One region of the Mesorhizobium sp. 131-3-5 genome, then DNA from elsewhere that is predicted to be linked to it. Evidence: riboswitches for the same ligand, from Rfam matches in the RefSeq annotation. Region 1 holds a riboswitch; the other holds the start of a gene.
What was found. Region 1 has a riboswitch for thiamine pyrophosphate ahead of thiB (thiamine ABC transporter substrate binding subunit). Riboswitches for the same ligand answer to the same signal wherever they lie in the genome.

Region 1 (7,922 bases):
GAGCCCGAACGCGAAGTGCGGTTTTCGACCTATGCGACGTGGTGGATCCGCGCCTCGATGCAGGATTACATCCTGCGCAACTGGTCGATCGTGCGCGGCGGAACCAGTTCCGCGCAGAAAGCCCTGTTCTTCAACCTGCGCCGCCTGCGCGCCCGGCTGGCGAACGGCGCCGAGCCGCTTTCCAACACAACCCTCTACCGCGAAGTGTCGGTGGCGCTTGGCGTCTCCGAGGCTGACGTGGCGATGATGGATTCACGGCTTTCGGCGCCCGACTCCTCGCTCAACATGCCGCTTGCCGACGATGCGGGCGCGACCGAGCGGATGGACTTCCTGGTTTCCGACGATCCCCTGCCCGACGAGATCGTCGGCGACAAGATCGATATCGCGCGCCGTTCGCTTTGGCTGCGGGAGGCGCTTCATGCGCTGAACGCGCGTGAACTCAGGATCATCGAGGAACGCCGGCTGAACGACGAGGGCGCCACGCTCGAGGCTCTCGGCGAGACGCTCGGTATATCCAAGGAACGCGTCCGCCAGATCGAGGCCCGCGCCATGGAAAAGCTCAAAGTGGCGCTGGTGAAGCAGAACCCGGAATTTCTGGCGACGGCCGCCTGACTTTCAACGGCACGGCACAAGAGTGCGGTCAAAACTCGCTCCGCTGAGTCGAATGGCTTGGTTTTCGAGAACCGGAGCGGAGTGGTCTCTAAGTCCATGAGAACCGGAAGCACAGAAAGCCGCGGCAAGCGTCCAGCGAAGTGAGTTTGCTGCGTACTCTTATTTGTCGGTGACGATCTTGACCTTGTCGCCGGACGAAACCGCGGCGCCCGGCGACAGCGCGTTGAGCACCCGGAACAGATCGAGCTTGCGGTCGACGCCGACCATCTGCGCGGCGAGCGAGCCCATGGTCTGGCCCGGCTGCACGGTAAGCACGCGGATATGCAGCGGCTTCAAGGCCGCCTTTTCAGCGGCACTCAGGATACGGAACGACCCGCTGACAGAGCGTGCCACCGTCTCCAGCGAGGTGCTGGCCGAGGGTGCCGCGGTGAGCAGCCGGTAGACCTGGCCGCCGGCACGGATCACCGCGATGTCGAACTGCCAGCCTTCGGCACTGGCATGCGCCGTCGCGGCCTCGTTGCCGTTGATGGTTTCCTGCTTGACGCTGCTGTCGTCCAGACCGGCCACCCAGCCGCTTCTGATGTAGTCGGTCAAGGCGCGGTTCTTGTCGATCGAAACGCCGTCGAAGCGGATCGCTATGTCGCCAGGCCCGGTCGCCGTCACCGCCGCCGCCGAATTGTCGATGATGAAACCGTCCGGCACCGTGAAGGACACGCCGAGGCCCGGATGAAGGAAGGTCTCGCCACGCACATAGCCTTCCTCCGGCGTATCGCCATAGAGCAGGCCGTCTATGCCGGCGAGGAAGGAATCGCGGTCGCGCGTGCCGACACCGGGCGCGCCGAACTGGCGGGCATGGCGCTGCGCCAGGTCGATGCGCTGCGGCGTGTTGGGGTGCGTCGCCAGAAAGTCGAGGCTGGCGTCGGTGGCGCCGCTGATCGAGCGGAAATCGGTATAGGCCGACATCGACTGCAGGAAGCGGCCGGCGGCATAAGGGTCGTAGCCGGCTTCGCCGATCGACTTGATGCCGATGGCGTCGGCCTCCAGCTCCTGGTTGCGCGAGAACTGCGCCAGCCGGAGCTTGCCGCGGATCAAAGCCGCCTTGGCGGTCGGGCTGTCGCCGAGCACGTCGGAAACCACTTTGGTCGCCAGGCCTTCCTCGGCCTCCAGCTGCTGGCGCTGCAGGCCGTGATTGGCGGTGACGTGGCCCATCTCATGCGCGATGACGGCGGCGAGCTCGGACGAATCATTCGCCAGCGCCAGCAGACCGCGCGTGATGTAGAGATAGCCGCCCGGCAGTGCGAAGGCGTTGACGTTGGGCGAATTGAGGATGGTGATGCGGTAAGTCTGGGTCGGGTTCGCCGACACAACGGTCAGATTGCCGACGACCTTGGCGACCATGCGCTCAAGCTTGGGATCGGAATATTCGCCGCCATAGGTCGCCAGGATGCGCGGATGCTGCGCCTTGGCCAGTTCGGCGAGCTTGTTGTTGGCACTGACATTGTCGACCGTGATCGGCTTGTCGGACGGTTGGAAGCCGGATTCCTGGACTTCCGGAGGCGTGAACATCTGGCAGCTTGCGAGCGCCACGGCAAAGCCGGCCAGCGCCAGAAAGCGCGCTAGCGGGTTCATTCGTAGCTTGTCGACGCCGATCGCCAGAGCGGCTTCCTTTCAGGTCCCGGCGCATGACCACGAAAATCGGGGGCGATCTCCGGAACCTGTCATGCGCAAAAACAAATTTCTACGGTACTCGTCACACGTCCCTAGGGGCGTGTGACGAGTACCGTAGGCAAATCACGGCTTGTGCCAAACCAATAGGGCGGACCTAGCCACACTACTTCTGCCATGGCAAGCAAGCGCCCCGTTGCCTGATGCCGGTTTGACCGTAAATTATGTCCGCTTCCGGGCAATATCTCGTGATACGGCATTGCCGGGACCTGCACCGACATAGCGCCGGAACGCCTCCGGACCAGCCCCAACAAAGAAATCGTCCGCACTGCCGGTGGCCGCGACGGCGCCATTGTCCAGAAACACCACATTGCGGCCAATGCGGCGGGCGTCCTGTGGCTGGTGCGTGACGAACAGCACCGTCATGCCGCGCTCCGCATGCACGCCGGCAACCAGGTCGAGCATATCGTCGCGTAAGGCAGGCCCGAGCGAAGCGAAGGGTTCGTCGAGCAGAAGCACCGGGCGATCGCGCACCAGCACGCGCGCCAGGGCGACACGCTGGCGCTCGCCGCCGGAGAGTTCGCGCGGCAGCCGCTTGTCCTTGCCGCCAAGGCCTGTGCGTTCCAACGCTTCGGCAATGGCGGTTCGATCGGCTTCGGTCAGCCGCAGCGATGGCGAGCGGCCGAGCCCGACATTCTGCTCGACGGAGAGATGCGCAAAAAGGTTGTTTTCCTGAAACACCATCGACACCGGCCGTGCGGCTGGCGGCGCTGCGCCGACATCGGCCCCGCCGATCAGCACGCGGCCCGACTGCGGCGTCTCGAAGCCGGCGACCAGATTGAGCAGCGTCGACTTGCCCGAACCGCTCGGCCCCATGATGGCGGTGATTTCCGCCGCCGCGAACGCGACATCGAAGGTGAGCGGCGCCTCGCCATAGCTGAACGAGACCTTGTCCAGCCGCACCGGAACACCCTTCCCTCTCATCGCTCCGTCAGACATTGCGGACCTTGTCTCTTCCCAGCCAGTCCGCCGCCAGCACCAAGGCGAGGCAGACGAGGCCAAGCAACAGTGCCAGGCCGGCGGCGTCCTGCGTGCGGTAGCTGCCCATGCGCGCCAGGAGAAGGTAAGGCAAGGTCTGCACGGAATCACTGCCGAACAGCGCGATAACGCCGAGATCGCCGAGCGACAGCGCCATGGCGAAGGCGAAGGCGGTGGCGAGCGGCCGCCGCAATGACGGCCAGTCGACCAGCCGCAGCCTGGCCCAGCCGGAAATGCCGAGCTGCGCGCAGAGCCGTTCGTGGCGCTCGCTCGCCGCGTCATAGGCGGGACGGACGGCGCGCAGCGCGAAAGGCATCGCCATGACAGAATTGACGGTGACGACCATGACCGGGGCGATGGCAAAGACATCGCCGGCATGGCGCAGCAGGAGGAACCAGCCGGCTCCGATGACGATCGGCGGCACGACCAGCACAAAACCGGCGCCGGTATCCGTGGCGTGTTCGAGCAGTGTCCTTCGACCGGCGCGGCGCCTCAACGCGAGTGCCCGTCGCGCCATGGTCAGCGCCAACGACAGCATCACTGAAAGCAGCGCCGACAGGAAAGCGAGCACCGCACTGGTCAGCGTCGCCTGCCGGACAGCGGCCTCGCCGGCGAGCCGGCCGAGATCGGCGCCCAAGCCTGCCGAGACGGTCGCGGCCATCGGTCCGATAACGAACAGCAGCGCCAGCACGATGAGCACGGCGTTGAGTGACGCCTCGGTCGTGTCGACGGAGAGATAACGGCGCGGCGCCACCGGCAGGTTGGTGTCGCCGACGACATTGGCGCCAAGCCGCGTCAGCGCCAGCACCACGATGAAGGTCAAGGCAATCTGCAGCAATGTCAGGGCGACCGCCCGCGCCGGATCGAAATCGAAGCGCAGCGCCTGGTAGATGCCGACCTCCAGCGTCGTTGCCGCCGGTCCGCCGCCAAGCGTCAAAACGATGGTGAAGGAGGTGATGCAGAGCATGAAGACCAGCCCGGCGACACCCGGCAGAGCGGCGCGCAGCGTCGGCCATTCGATCAGCCGGAAGGCCGGCCCCGCCGCCATGCCGAGCTGGCTTGCCAGCCGCCACTGGTCGGCGGGAATCGTCTGCAGCGCCTCGAGGAACAGGCGGGTCGCCAACGGCAGGTTGAAGAAGACGTGGGCGACGAGAATGCCGGACAAGCCATAGATGCCTGGCCAACCCTGGCTGCCGGCGGCGCTGAACAGGCCGGCGAAATAGCCGGCACGGCCGTACAGCGCCAGTATGCCAAGCGCCGCGACGATCGCCGGCAGCGCCAACGGCACGGCGAAGAGTTGCAGGATGAAGGCGCGGCCGAAGAAACGCGGATGCCGCGACAGGGCGCGCGCCACGAACAGCGCCGGGATCACCGAAAGCAGGGTCGAGAGGACTGCCTGCCAAAGCGTGAAGCGCACGACGCGCAGCAGGTAGGGATCGAAGGCCGCCCAGGCTCCCGAGAAATCATGGGCGCCTTCGACAAGCAGACCCGCGAATGCGCCGCCGATCAGCAGCGTGATCGCGGCGAGCGCGATGATGCCGGCGCTGACGCGTGAATCCGTGGTTTGCGCCGGCGTCACCACTCTGCCTATTTGCTCATCACCGCCAGCCATTCATCCACCCAGGCCTTGCGGTTGGCGGCAACCTCTTCGGGGCTGAACAGCAGGGTCTTGGTCGGCTTGACCATCTTGTCGAAGGCCGGGTTGAGCGGCTTGTCGGTCTTTCCGGCCGGGAACATCCAGTTGGTCTCCGGGATCGCGTCCTGGAATTTCGGCCCGGTCATGAAGGCCATGAATTTTGCCGCCAGCGGGTTCTTGGCTCCGTTCGTGGTGATTCCCGCGACCTCGATCTGCAGATATTCGCCCTCCTCGAAAGAAGCGGCCTGGTAGCGCTGCGTGTTCTCGGCGACCATGTGGTAGGCCGGCGAGGTCGTGTAGGACAGCACCATCGGCGCCTCGCCCTTGGTGAACAGGCCATAGGCCTCGCTCCAGCCCGGCGTCACGGTCAGCACCTTCGTCTTGAGCTTGGCCCAGGCTTCCGGCGCCTTGTCGCCATAGACCGACTTCACCCACAACAGCAGGCCGAGGCCCGGCGTCGAGGTGCGCGGATCCTGGATGACGATCTTGTCGTCGGCACTGCCTTCGACCAGTTCCTTCAGGCTCTTCGGCGGCGTCTTCAGTTTTTCGGTGTCGTAGACGACGGCGAAGTAGCCGTAGTCGAAGGGAACAAAAGTATCGTCGCTCCAGCCACCCGGCACGTTGACATCGGAGACCGCGCCATGCGGGGCAAACAACCCGCTGGCCTTGGCATCGGCGGTGAGATTGGTGTCGAGGCCAAGTACGATGTCGGCCTTGGTTGACGCGCCTTCTAGCTTGACGCGGTTGAGCAGGGCCACGCCATCGGCGACCGAGACGAACTCGACGTCGCAGCCGCATTCGGCCTCGAATTCCTTCTTCACCACCGGGCCTGGCCCCCAGTCGGCGGTGAAGCTTTCATAGGTGTAGACGGTGAGCTTGTCCTTGGCCAAGGCCGGCCCGGACAGCGCCACGACCATGGTCGAGACAAGAGCGTATAAAAGCGTGCGCATCGGCGCCTCCTTCGTTCGAATTGCAAGGAATTGAGGCGCCGGACTGTCCGAAACGTCTAATCCCTCCGCCGGTACAAACCGGATCAGGTTCAGCGGGTTGGCGAGACTGCCTCTCAGCCGGTCCGCGAAGATCGCGTCCGGCACCCCGTTAGAGCGTTTCGACACATAGGCCGGGCCGGGGAACCGCGCAAGTGGCAGTTTGCCGGCCTTCCGTTTCCGCTGCCGGGCTGGTACAGGCCACCGGATATGAGCACATTCACCATCCTGCTTGGCGGCGATCTCATCCGCACGCCCCGGCTCGACCGCCAGGTCGACGGCTCGCGCATCATTGCCGCCGACGCCGGCATCGGCCATGCCCGGCTGCTCGGCCTTGTGCCGGAACTATGGGTGGGTGATTTCGATTCGGTGCCGGCCGATCTCCCCGCCGACCTCGCCGCAGTGCCCCGCCGAACCTTCCCGGCGGAGAAGGACAAGACCGACGGCGAATTGGCGATTGCCGCAGCCCTCGAGCGTGGCGCGACTAGCCTGGTGCTGGCGGGCGCGTTCGGCGGCAAGCGCGCCGACCACGCTTTCCTGCATCTGGCGCTCGCCCTGCGCCTGGCCGAAGCCGGAACCGAGGTGCTGTTGACCAGCGGCGCCCAGGAAGGTGTCCCGTTGCTGTCGGGAGCGGCCGGCTTCGACTATGCCGACGGCACGCTGTTTTCGATCCTCGGCTTTTCCGAACTTGCCGGCCTGACCGTCACCGGCGCCAAATGGCCGTTGAACCAGGTCGTAGTGGCGTTCGGCTCGTCGCTGACCATTTCCAACGAGGTCCGGGGCCGCCTCGACATCGCGCTCGGCCACGGCCGCGCGCTGCTGCTCGCGCATCCGTATCCACTACCTGAAAGCTGACATGGCCCCGCCCCTTCTCAATCTCGACGGGATAAGACTGACCTTCGGCGGCACACCGCTGCTCGACGGCGCCGCCTTGACGGCTTCGGACGGTGACAAGATCGCGCTGGTCGGCCGCAACGGGTCCGGCAAGTCGACGCTGCTCAAGATCGCCGCCGGCCTGATCGAGCCGCAGGATGGCGAGGTGTTCCGCCAGCCCTCGGCGACCGTCCGCTATCTGCCGCAGATGCCCGACATGGAAGGTTTCGCCACCGTGCGCGCCTATGTCGAGGCGGGTCTCGGGCCAGCCGACGATCCCTACCGCGCCTCCTACCTGATGGAGCATCTTGGCCTCACCGGCGAGGAACGGCCGGGTGATCTCTCAGGCGGCGAGGCCAGGCGCGCAGCCCTGGCCCGTGTCATGGCGCCGGAGCCTGACATTCTGCTGCTTGACGAGCCGACCAACCATCTTGACCTGTCGGTCATCGAATGGCTGGAAGAGGAACTCGTGCGCACCTCCTCGGCGCTCATCGTCATCTCGCACGACCGCCGCTTTCTGGAGCGCGTGTCGCGCGCCACCGTCTGGCTCGATCGTGGCCAGACCCGCAGGCTGGACAAGGGTTTTGGCCATTTCGAGGAATGGCGCGACCAGGTGTTGGAAGAGGAAGAGCGCGAGCAGCACAAGCTTGGCCGCCAGATCGTGCGTGAAGAACACTGGCTGCGTTATGGCGTGACGGCGCGGCGCAAGCGCAACATGCGCCGCCTCGGCGAGTTGCAGACCATGCGCCAGCGTTTCCGCGGCCATAGGGGCGCCGAGGGCAACGCGACCATGGTGGCGAGCGACGCCGCCGAATCCGGCAAGCTGGTGATCGAAGCGAAGAACATCGAGAAGAGCTTTGGCGACCTCACCGTGGTCAAGGGCTTCTCGACCCGCATCCAGCGCGGCGATCGCGTCGGCCTCGTCGGACCGAACGGCGCCGGCAAGACGACGCTTTTGAAGATGCTGACCGGCGAGTTGGCGCCGGATGCTGGCTCGGTGCGGCTCGGCACCAATCTGGAAATCGCCACGCTCGACCAGAAGCGCGAGGCAGTCGACCCGCAGGAGACGCTGGCGCAATACCTCACCGACGGGCGCGGCGAAAACCTCGTCA
Region 2 (7,922 bases), on a different replicon from region 1:
AGATGGGCCCAAGCGCGATATAGTCAGGCTCGGCGGCCATCGCCGTGTCCAGTTCGACACCATCATGCGTGCTCAGTCCGAGCCTCACGCCGGCTAGCCGAATCCGCGAACGGTCGGCGGTTTGCATATCCTCCTGACCGAGATGAACGAAGTCGCAGCCTTCCTCGATGGCCAGTTGCCAGTAATCATTGATGATGAGCTGGCACCCGTATCGAGCGCACAAGGCCTTCGCTGTGCGGATCTCAGCGCGCAATCCGGCTTCGCCCATGGTCTTGATGCGAAGCTGCACCAGCTTGACGCCGAGCGGCACCAGCCGATCGATCCAGGCTGCACTTTCGACGATCAGATAGAAGGGATCGAGCTTCATGAAAAAACTGCCCTGCCGAATGTCGGTGTCGATGGCACGGCGACGTCACGCGGTTCAAGCATTCCCGAAATGAAGGCTTCGCGACCGGCGGCGACCGCCTTGCCGAACGCACGGGCCATGCCGACCGGATCGGCCGCCTTGGCGACCGCCGTATTCAGGAGCACGGCGTCAAAGCCGAGTTCCATGACGGTGGCCGCGTGCGACGGCCGTCCGAGCCCCGCATCCACGATCAGCGGGACGCCAGGGAGATGGCCGCGCATCGAACGCAGTGCCATCACGTTGACCGGCCCGAGGGCGGAACCGATCGGTGCGCACCACGGCATCAAGACCTTGCAGCCCCCCTCCAGCAGCCGCTCGGCGACGACAAGGTCGTCGGTGGTATAGGGGAATACATCAAAACCGTCCTCGCACAGGATGCGGGCGGCTTCGACGAGGCCGAACACGTCCGGTTGCAGCGTGTCGTGGTTGCCGATCACTTCGAGCTTGATCCAGCTCGTGCCGAAGACGTCGCGCGCCATTTTCGCAGTGGTCACCGCTTCCTTGACGGAATGACAGCCAGCAGTATTGGGCAGGATTCTGACGCCCAGCGAGCGGATCAACGACCAGAATTTCTCGCCGGCCCTGCCACCTGCCATCTCACGGCGCAGCGAGACGGTCACCACCGACGTGCCCGATGCCTTGACCGCATCGGCAAGGATGGTCGGCGAAGGATATTGAGCGGTGCCGAGAAGCAGACGCGACGGAAGCTCGGTTCCATAAAGCTCGAACATGGTCTAGCCTCCCTGCATGGGTGAGAGGATTTCGATCCGATCGCCGTCGCTCAACCGGAATTCCGCCCGGCTGGCTTTGTGCACGAGGTCGCTGTTGACGGCGGTCGCCAGCCAATCGCCCTCATAGTCGAGCGCGGCAAGCAGCTCGGCCAGGGTGGTGGCGGCAACCTCATGCGCTTTGCCGTTGACCAACAGTTTCATGAGTAGGTTCCTTGGTTCGGTCTTGACTGAAAAAACAGGTCGGCAGCTTGGCGCGCCATGGCGGGGGCGAGGAGAAAACCGTGACGATAGAGCCCATTGATCGCGACGGTGTCTCCGCTCGCTTCGACGCGGGGCAGGTTGTCGGGAAAGGCCGGACGAACGCCGACACCGGTTTCAACGATCTCGGCCTCGCCAAAGGCCGGATGGAGGGCATAGGCCGCGCCCAAAAGCTCCATCGTCGAACGAGCCGTGACAGGTCCAGTGGACTGGCTCTCGATCATCGTCGCACCGATCATGAAACGGTGGTCGGTGCGTGGCACCATATAGAGCGGAAAGCGCGGATGAAGCAGGCGGACCGGGCGCGACAGCGAAATGTCCGGCGTGCGCAGGATCAGCATCTCGCCGCGAACGCCACGCAGCCTTCCATCGACGGCGGACATTCCCGTGCAGTCGATTTGACGACCGAACCCGGAAACAGCCGGGGCATCGGCGCAGAAGTGGAATTCGACTCCCATCGCCGCCAGCCTGTCATGAAGTGCCGCCATCGCCTGGCGCGGGTCGAGATGGGCTTCGTCGGAGAAGAGCAGTCCGCGGCGGAAGCGGCCGGCGAGGTCGGGCTCGAGCAACGCGATTTCATCCTCATCGACGCGCCGATGACCAGACGTGCGGCTGGCGAACCGGTCGAGTTCGCCCGCATCGCGCGGCGCGGCCACGACCAGTGTTCCGGCCCGCGTCACCTGCCCGGGCGTTGCCGCCTCCCACCAGTCGGCGGCATCGCTTCCGAGATCCAGCACCGGTTGCTCGGCGCTTTCGCGCTCGCACCATGGCGCCAGCATGCCGCCGGCGAACCACGACGCATTGCCGCCGAGGCCATGTCTTGTCTCAGCAACTGTCACCGCCGCGCCGCGCGTGGCGAGTTCGAAGGCGACGGTGAGGCCGGCGACGCCGGCCCCTTTGACCAGCACCCTCATGACCGCTCATGCGCCTCCGGCACCAGCGGTGTGCCGGTCTCGTCCGCCGGCACGTAGAGATCGCCGCCCTCGCGGTATTTCGCCGCCATCGCCGCCATGCCCTCCTTCTGCGCTTCGGCACGAATGTCGTGGGAAATCCGCATCGAGCAGAATTTCGGCCCGCACATCGAGCAGAAATGCGCCACCTTGTGCGCTTCCTTGGGCAAGGTCTGGTCGTGGAAGGACCGCGCTGTTTCGGGATCGAGCGACAGGTTGAACTGGTCCTCCCAGCGGAACTCGAAGCGCGCGCGGGAAAGGGCGTCATCCCTGACTTTCACCGCCGGATGCCCCTTCGCCAGGTCGGCGGCGTGTGCGGCTATCTTGTAGGTGATCACGCCAATCTTGACGTCGTTGCGATCGGGAAGGCCGAGATGCTCCTTCGGTGTGACGTAGCAGAGCATGGCGGTGCCGAACCAGCCGATCATGGCAGCACCGATACCTGAGGTGATGTGGTCGTAACCCGGCGCGATGTCGGTCGTCAGCGGTCCTAGCGTATAGAACGGGGCCTCGCCGCAGACGGCGAGCTGCTTGTCCATGTTCGCCTTGATCTTATGCATCGGCACGTGACCAGGCCCCTCGATCATCACCTGGCAATCCTTCGCCCAGGCGATCTTTGTCAGCTCGCCGAGGGTTTCCAGCTCGGCGAATTGCGCAGCGTCGTTGGCGTCGGCGATGGAGCCCGGACGAAGGCCGTCGCCGAGCGAAAAGGACACGTCATAGGCGCGGCAGATATCACAGACTTCCGCGAAATGCTCGTAAAGGAAGCTTTCCCGGTGATGGTGCAGGCACCATTTGGCCATGATCGAGCCGCCGCGCGAGACGATACCCGTGACCCGGTCAACGGTCAGCGGGATGTAGTGCAGTCGCACGCCGGCATGGATGGTAAAATAGTCGACGCCCTGTTCGGCCTGTTCGATCAGCGTGTCTCGGTAGACCTCCCAGCTCAGATCCTCGGCAATGCCGTTGACCTTTTCGAGCGCCTGATAGAGCGGCACCGTGCCGATCGGCACCGGTGCATTGCGCACGATCCAGTCGCGGATGTTGTGGATGTTGCGGCCGGTCGACAGGTCCATCACCGTGTCGGCGCCCCAGCGGATCGCCCAGACCATTTTTTCCACTTCCTCGGCCATCGAGGAGGTGACCGCCGAGTTTCCGATATTGGCGTTGATCTTCACCAGGAAATTGCGGCCGATGACCATCGGTTCGCTCTCCGGGTGGTTGATGTTGGCGGGAATGATCGCCCGCCCGCGCGCCACCTCGTCGCGCACGAATTCCGGTGTGACGAAGTCGGGGATCTCGGCGCCGAAGGCCTCGCCGTCGCGCTCAAGTTTGCCACGCAGGACCTCGCGGCCGAGGTTCTCGCGGATGGCGACGAACTCCATTTCGGGCGTGATGATGCCGGCGCGCGCATAGGCAAGCTGGGTCACCGCCTTGCCCTGCTTGGCCTTGAGCGGCCGGTTGCGAATGGGAAATTCCGGCGTCAGGCGCTCACCCACCGCGAATCCATTGTCTTCCGGCCGGACATGGCGGCCGTCATAGGCTTCGACATCGCCGCGCGCGGTAATCCATTCATGGCGAAGCCGGGCGAGGCCCTTTTCAATGCTGGTTTCGACTGTCGGGTCGGTATAGGGGCCTGACGGATCGTAGACGATGACGGGCGGCTCGCCGGCCGTTGGATGAACGGAGATTTCGCGCATCGGCACCCTGATCTGCGGGTGGAGGACGCCGGATTTGTGGATTTTCCGCGAGGCGGGCAGTGGTCCCGTCGACACGGCGGGGGTGAGGGCATTCATCGTGAGGCTCCTTTGCTCATGCATTGGAGACCCAGTTCTGTGCCGGAAGGATGAAAAGACGCTTTGGTCGGCCTGCCGAAACAGGACCTCGGGCGTAAACTCCCGCAAAGCGCTTGCACCGTCCCTACGCCAGTATGAACTGGATCAGGTTCAACGGGTCACTGCGCCGCGAAAGCCAGCAGTATCTCAGCCCCTTGCCGGGACTCCCCTGGTGAATGCATCGAATTGAACGGCCCGTCGCTATTTTGTCAAGCGCATTCGTCCCGCAGCGGTGATCGGCAACCAAACAAACCCAGCGGAAAAGCATGGTAGTATCGAGAGCAAGTCACGCTCCAGAGGAGCGGTGAAGCGCCCCCAATAAGGCGAGCCCTCATGCGGATTTCGGTGCCTTTTCCAGCACGGTGTTTTCGGGGCTTTCCGGAACGACGCTGCTGCCGCCCAGTTGGGCGAGATTGCTATAGAGGTCTGTCTTGCTCGTCGTCGGCAATCCTTCCCCTTCGGCTAGACGCCCCGTTTGTTTCCCCAGAGCAGAACATGAAGCTGCGGCAGTACACGCGCCTCGAACCACCTGTCACGGGTCACTTTTTCAACCAGCCATTCCATGCGCCTCATCACACCGGCCATGTCGATGAACCCGTCTTCGTTGCCGGGACGCGGCGGCGTGTGATTGCCGGGCTGCAGATAGACGGGCAATTGCGGGTAGCGCGCCGCGGCGTCCTTGGCATAGGCATAGTCATCATCGTCGAAGACGACGAGCTTGAGCGCCATCCGCGGCTTATCCTGCGCCGCCTCGACGCAGGTGTCGAACGCGGCCCAATCTGTCGTCATTTCGCTTGAGGGCGGCTTGGGGCTGAGCACCAGCACGTCGAGATCCGCGAACCATTGCTTAGGCACCGAGCCTTGGGTTTCCAATGCAAAGCGGTAACCCTCACCATGCCCGCGGTCGATCAGCGGGCCAAGCGGCTGGATGGCCGGATTGCCGCCCGACAGCGACACCATCACGGGCTGACCGCCGGAAAGCGCAGTGACCTTTTGCCAAACCGCGTCGGAAGACATCATCTCCCAATCATGGCGGAAGCGACGGTCCACCGCATGCAGGCTGTCGCACCAGGAACAGCGATAATCGCACCCGCCGGTTCTTACGAACACCGTCGGCAAGCCGATCAGCACGCCTTCGCCCTGAATGGTCGGCCCAAAAATCTCGCTCACCCGGATTCCGGGATGCAACGCGCAAGTCATGGTCGGTATTCCGCCCAGGTTTTCGGCGTCTCGCTCACCCGCACGGCGGAGGTTTCGGGTAGCCGCACCTTGCACCAGTCGTAGAAGTGCCTGGCCAGACATTCCGCTGTGGCATGGTCATGCCCCAGCACGTCGTTAAGATGCCGATGGTCGAACGTCCCATCGATGTAGTGCTTGAACGCCGCCAGATCTTGGTAGTCGCGCACAAAGCCGTGTTCGTCCAGTTCGCCACCTGAAAGCTCCACTACGACGATGTAGTTGTGGCCGTGCAGACGTGCGCACTGATGATCTGGTGGCAAGGAGGTGAGCTGATGCGAGGCCGAGAAGTGGAACTCTTTGGTAATGCGGAACATCACGCGCTCCTTGTCTGGATAGCGTGGAGCCAGAAGTCTGCGTCCTCATAATCTGTCGGGTCGGTGATGCCGGCCAGATCGAATGCTTCGCGCCGTTCGACGCATGTCCCGCAGCGACCGCAATGACGTGCACCGCCCTTGTAGCAGGACCACGTCGCCTCGAACGGTGTGGCGTACTTTGCCCCCTCGCTGACGATGTCGGCCTTCGACATATTCACATACGGAGCGTACAGGCGGATATCGGCGTAGCCTGCGAGGGCATGGTTCTGCATCGTCTGAAAGGCGTCGATAAAAGCGGGCCGGCAATCGGGATAGATGAAATGATCTCCGCCGTGGACGGCAGTGGCCACCGCATCGGCCTTCTTCGCGGCGCCAACCCCGAAGGCGATGGCCAGCATGATGGCGTTCCTATTCGGCACCACCGTGATCCTCATGGAGTCTTCGGCATAGTGCCCGTCGGGCACGTCCACATTATCAGTCAGCGCCGAGCCGCTCAGGTTCCGGCCAACATCGCGGATATCGACGATCTGGTGCGGAACAGCCAGCCGCTTGGCGCAGATAGCGGCAAAGCCGAGTTCCTTTTTGTGCCTCTGGCCGTAATCGAACGAAAGCAGGCCAATGAGTTTCTGCTCGGTCGCCACCTTGTGAGCGAGCGAAACAGAGTCCAATCCGCCGGAGCAGATGACGAGGGCATTCATGGTTTGAATCCTTGTTTTGACCGGGTAAGGCTGCGACCGGAGATTTCTCTGCGTTCCCACTACTCCACGGAGCCGGTTTTGTGAAGGGTGGACGCGATTGAGCGCACGTACCTTGTTGTCAGCGTCCCCAAGATGACTTGCACGCGACTTGTCGCGTATCTTCGACCGCTGGGGTGCTGACGCCGGCACTGCGTATATAGGCGTATAGATAATGCAGAAATCACTGCCGTGGCGCAGCAGCATTCCCGACACACCTTCGGCTTGTCCGGTTTGCCCCAGAACTTGACGTCCCGAGTTTCGGCGCTAACGCAAGGGTCGACCGGCAGTCCCAGGGAAAGGCTTCTGCCGCGTGCTTTGCCGTTTTCTGGTCTGCGCATAGATCGCCTCGAGCCGCCCGCGCTTCGTCATTGGTCAGAGCCGGGAATTCCTTTCCGAAGGCGCGGCTCGATAGGGGCCACCATTCTGGTTAAGGAAACGGAAGAGCAGATCGATCAGCCGCTTGGGCGTGTCGATAAGGCATTCACCTGTTGCCGGAATTGATCGTAGCGCTGCAGAAAAGCTGTTTCGTAAGGAAGGTGCCGTTCGATCGTCCGCCGAAGGCAGGCATAAAGAAATTCGGCGTGCGGGGTTGCATCGAAGTATCGGTAGAAATCCCCGGTGTCATTCAGCACCCGGACGTTGAATTGCGGCGTCGGTTCCCATTCGACCAATGGCAGAAGGCGCGTCGAATTGCTCTCCAGCACGCGCCTGTACTCGTCGATCTGGTCCAGGATCGCGGCCGAGACGGGAAACACCACTCCCGGCGATTGAAGCGGTGCATGGCTAGGACGTGGTGGATCAGGTAGCGGTGAATGCGGCCGTTTCCGTCCTCGAACGGATGGATGTAGACAAAGCCGAAGGCGAAGATTGCGGCGGCGACGACTGCATCAAGGTTTTGCGCTGGGCCTTGATCGAACGCAATTCCAGAAACAACTTTCTGAAGGGCGTCGCAAGGCAAGACATTGTCGGCGCTGATCGTCGCCCCAACTGATCCAAGCATCGGTTCCTGCTTGGGTCCAGCGCCCTAGGCGACGCCATGGTCGGCGAGCGCTCTGGCCGACCTTAATCCATTACCCAAGAATCACAGGGTTCCATTGCGCTGATCGAGACGGCTTTCTAGCCCTATCCATGCCATGGATGCGTTCCATCCAAACAACCAACTTTACGGACCTGCCATGATGCTGCATAGCCAAATACCGGCAGGCACCGATCGATCACTCCACTTCCTTGATCATTAGATGAGCGCGCCAAAAGATTCCATTAGAAGGAGAACTGTGGATGCCCCTGTGCCAGTGGATTCCCTGCTGTTCGGCGGAACTCTGAGGGGTCCTTACGCCACACCGTGTTGTAGAGACCGCATACCTGAACAGCAGGTGCCTGAGAACGATGGCGCTTGCAGTAGAAAGTACTAGCCCATTGCAACATTACCCCACCCTGCCTGTCCACTAGCAA

Region 2: it holds a riboswitch for thiamine pyrophosphate, as region 1 does, so the genes downstream of both, thiC (phosphomethylpyrimidine synthase ThiC) here and thiB (thiamine ABC transporter substrate binding subunit) in region 1, are expected to answer to the same signal.

Annotation. Positions count from the first base shown of each region.
Region 1 covers NZ_AP023254.1:1,323,551-1,331,472, reverse strand. Annotated here, with positions in the region: gene JG747_RS06470 (RNA polymerase factor sigma-32) at 1-612, shown strand, start outside; gene JG747_RS06465 (M48 family metalloprotease) at 772-2,241, opposite strand; gene thiQ (thiamine ABC transporter ATP-binding protein) at 2,500-3,276, opposite strand; gene thiP (thiamine/thiamine pyrophosphate ABC transporter permease) at 3,269-4,927, opposite strand; gene thiB (thiamine ABC transporter substrate binding subunit) at 4,903-5,901, opposite strand; TPP riboswitch at 5,945-6,059, opposite strand; gene JG747_RS06445 (thiamine diphosphokinase) at 6,148-6,792, shown strand; gene JG747_RS06440 (ABC-F family ATP-binding cassette domain-containing protein) at 6,794-7,922, shown strand, end outside.
Region 2 covers NZ_AP023255.1:124,529-132,450, forward strand. Annotated here, with positions in the region: gene JG747_RS33095 (thiamine phosphate synthase) at 1-367, opposite strand, end outside; gene JG747_RS33100 (thiazole synthase) at 364-1,137, opposite strand; gene thiS (sulfur carrier protein ThiS) at 1,141-1,338, opposite strand; gene thiO (glycine oxidase ThiO) at 1,335-2,309, opposite strand; gene thiC (phosphomethylpyrimidine synthase ThiC) at 2,306-4,141, opposite strand; TPP riboswitch at 4,245-4,361, opposite strand; gene queE (7-carboxy-7-deazaguanine synthase QueE) at 4,643-5,380, opposite strand; gene queD (6-carboxytetrahydropterin synthase QueD) at 5,377-5,733, opposite strand; gene queC (7-cyano-7-deazaguanine synthase QueC) at 5,733-6,431, opposite strand; partial or broken gene JG747_RS33135 (Fic family protein) at 6,735-7,413, opposite strand.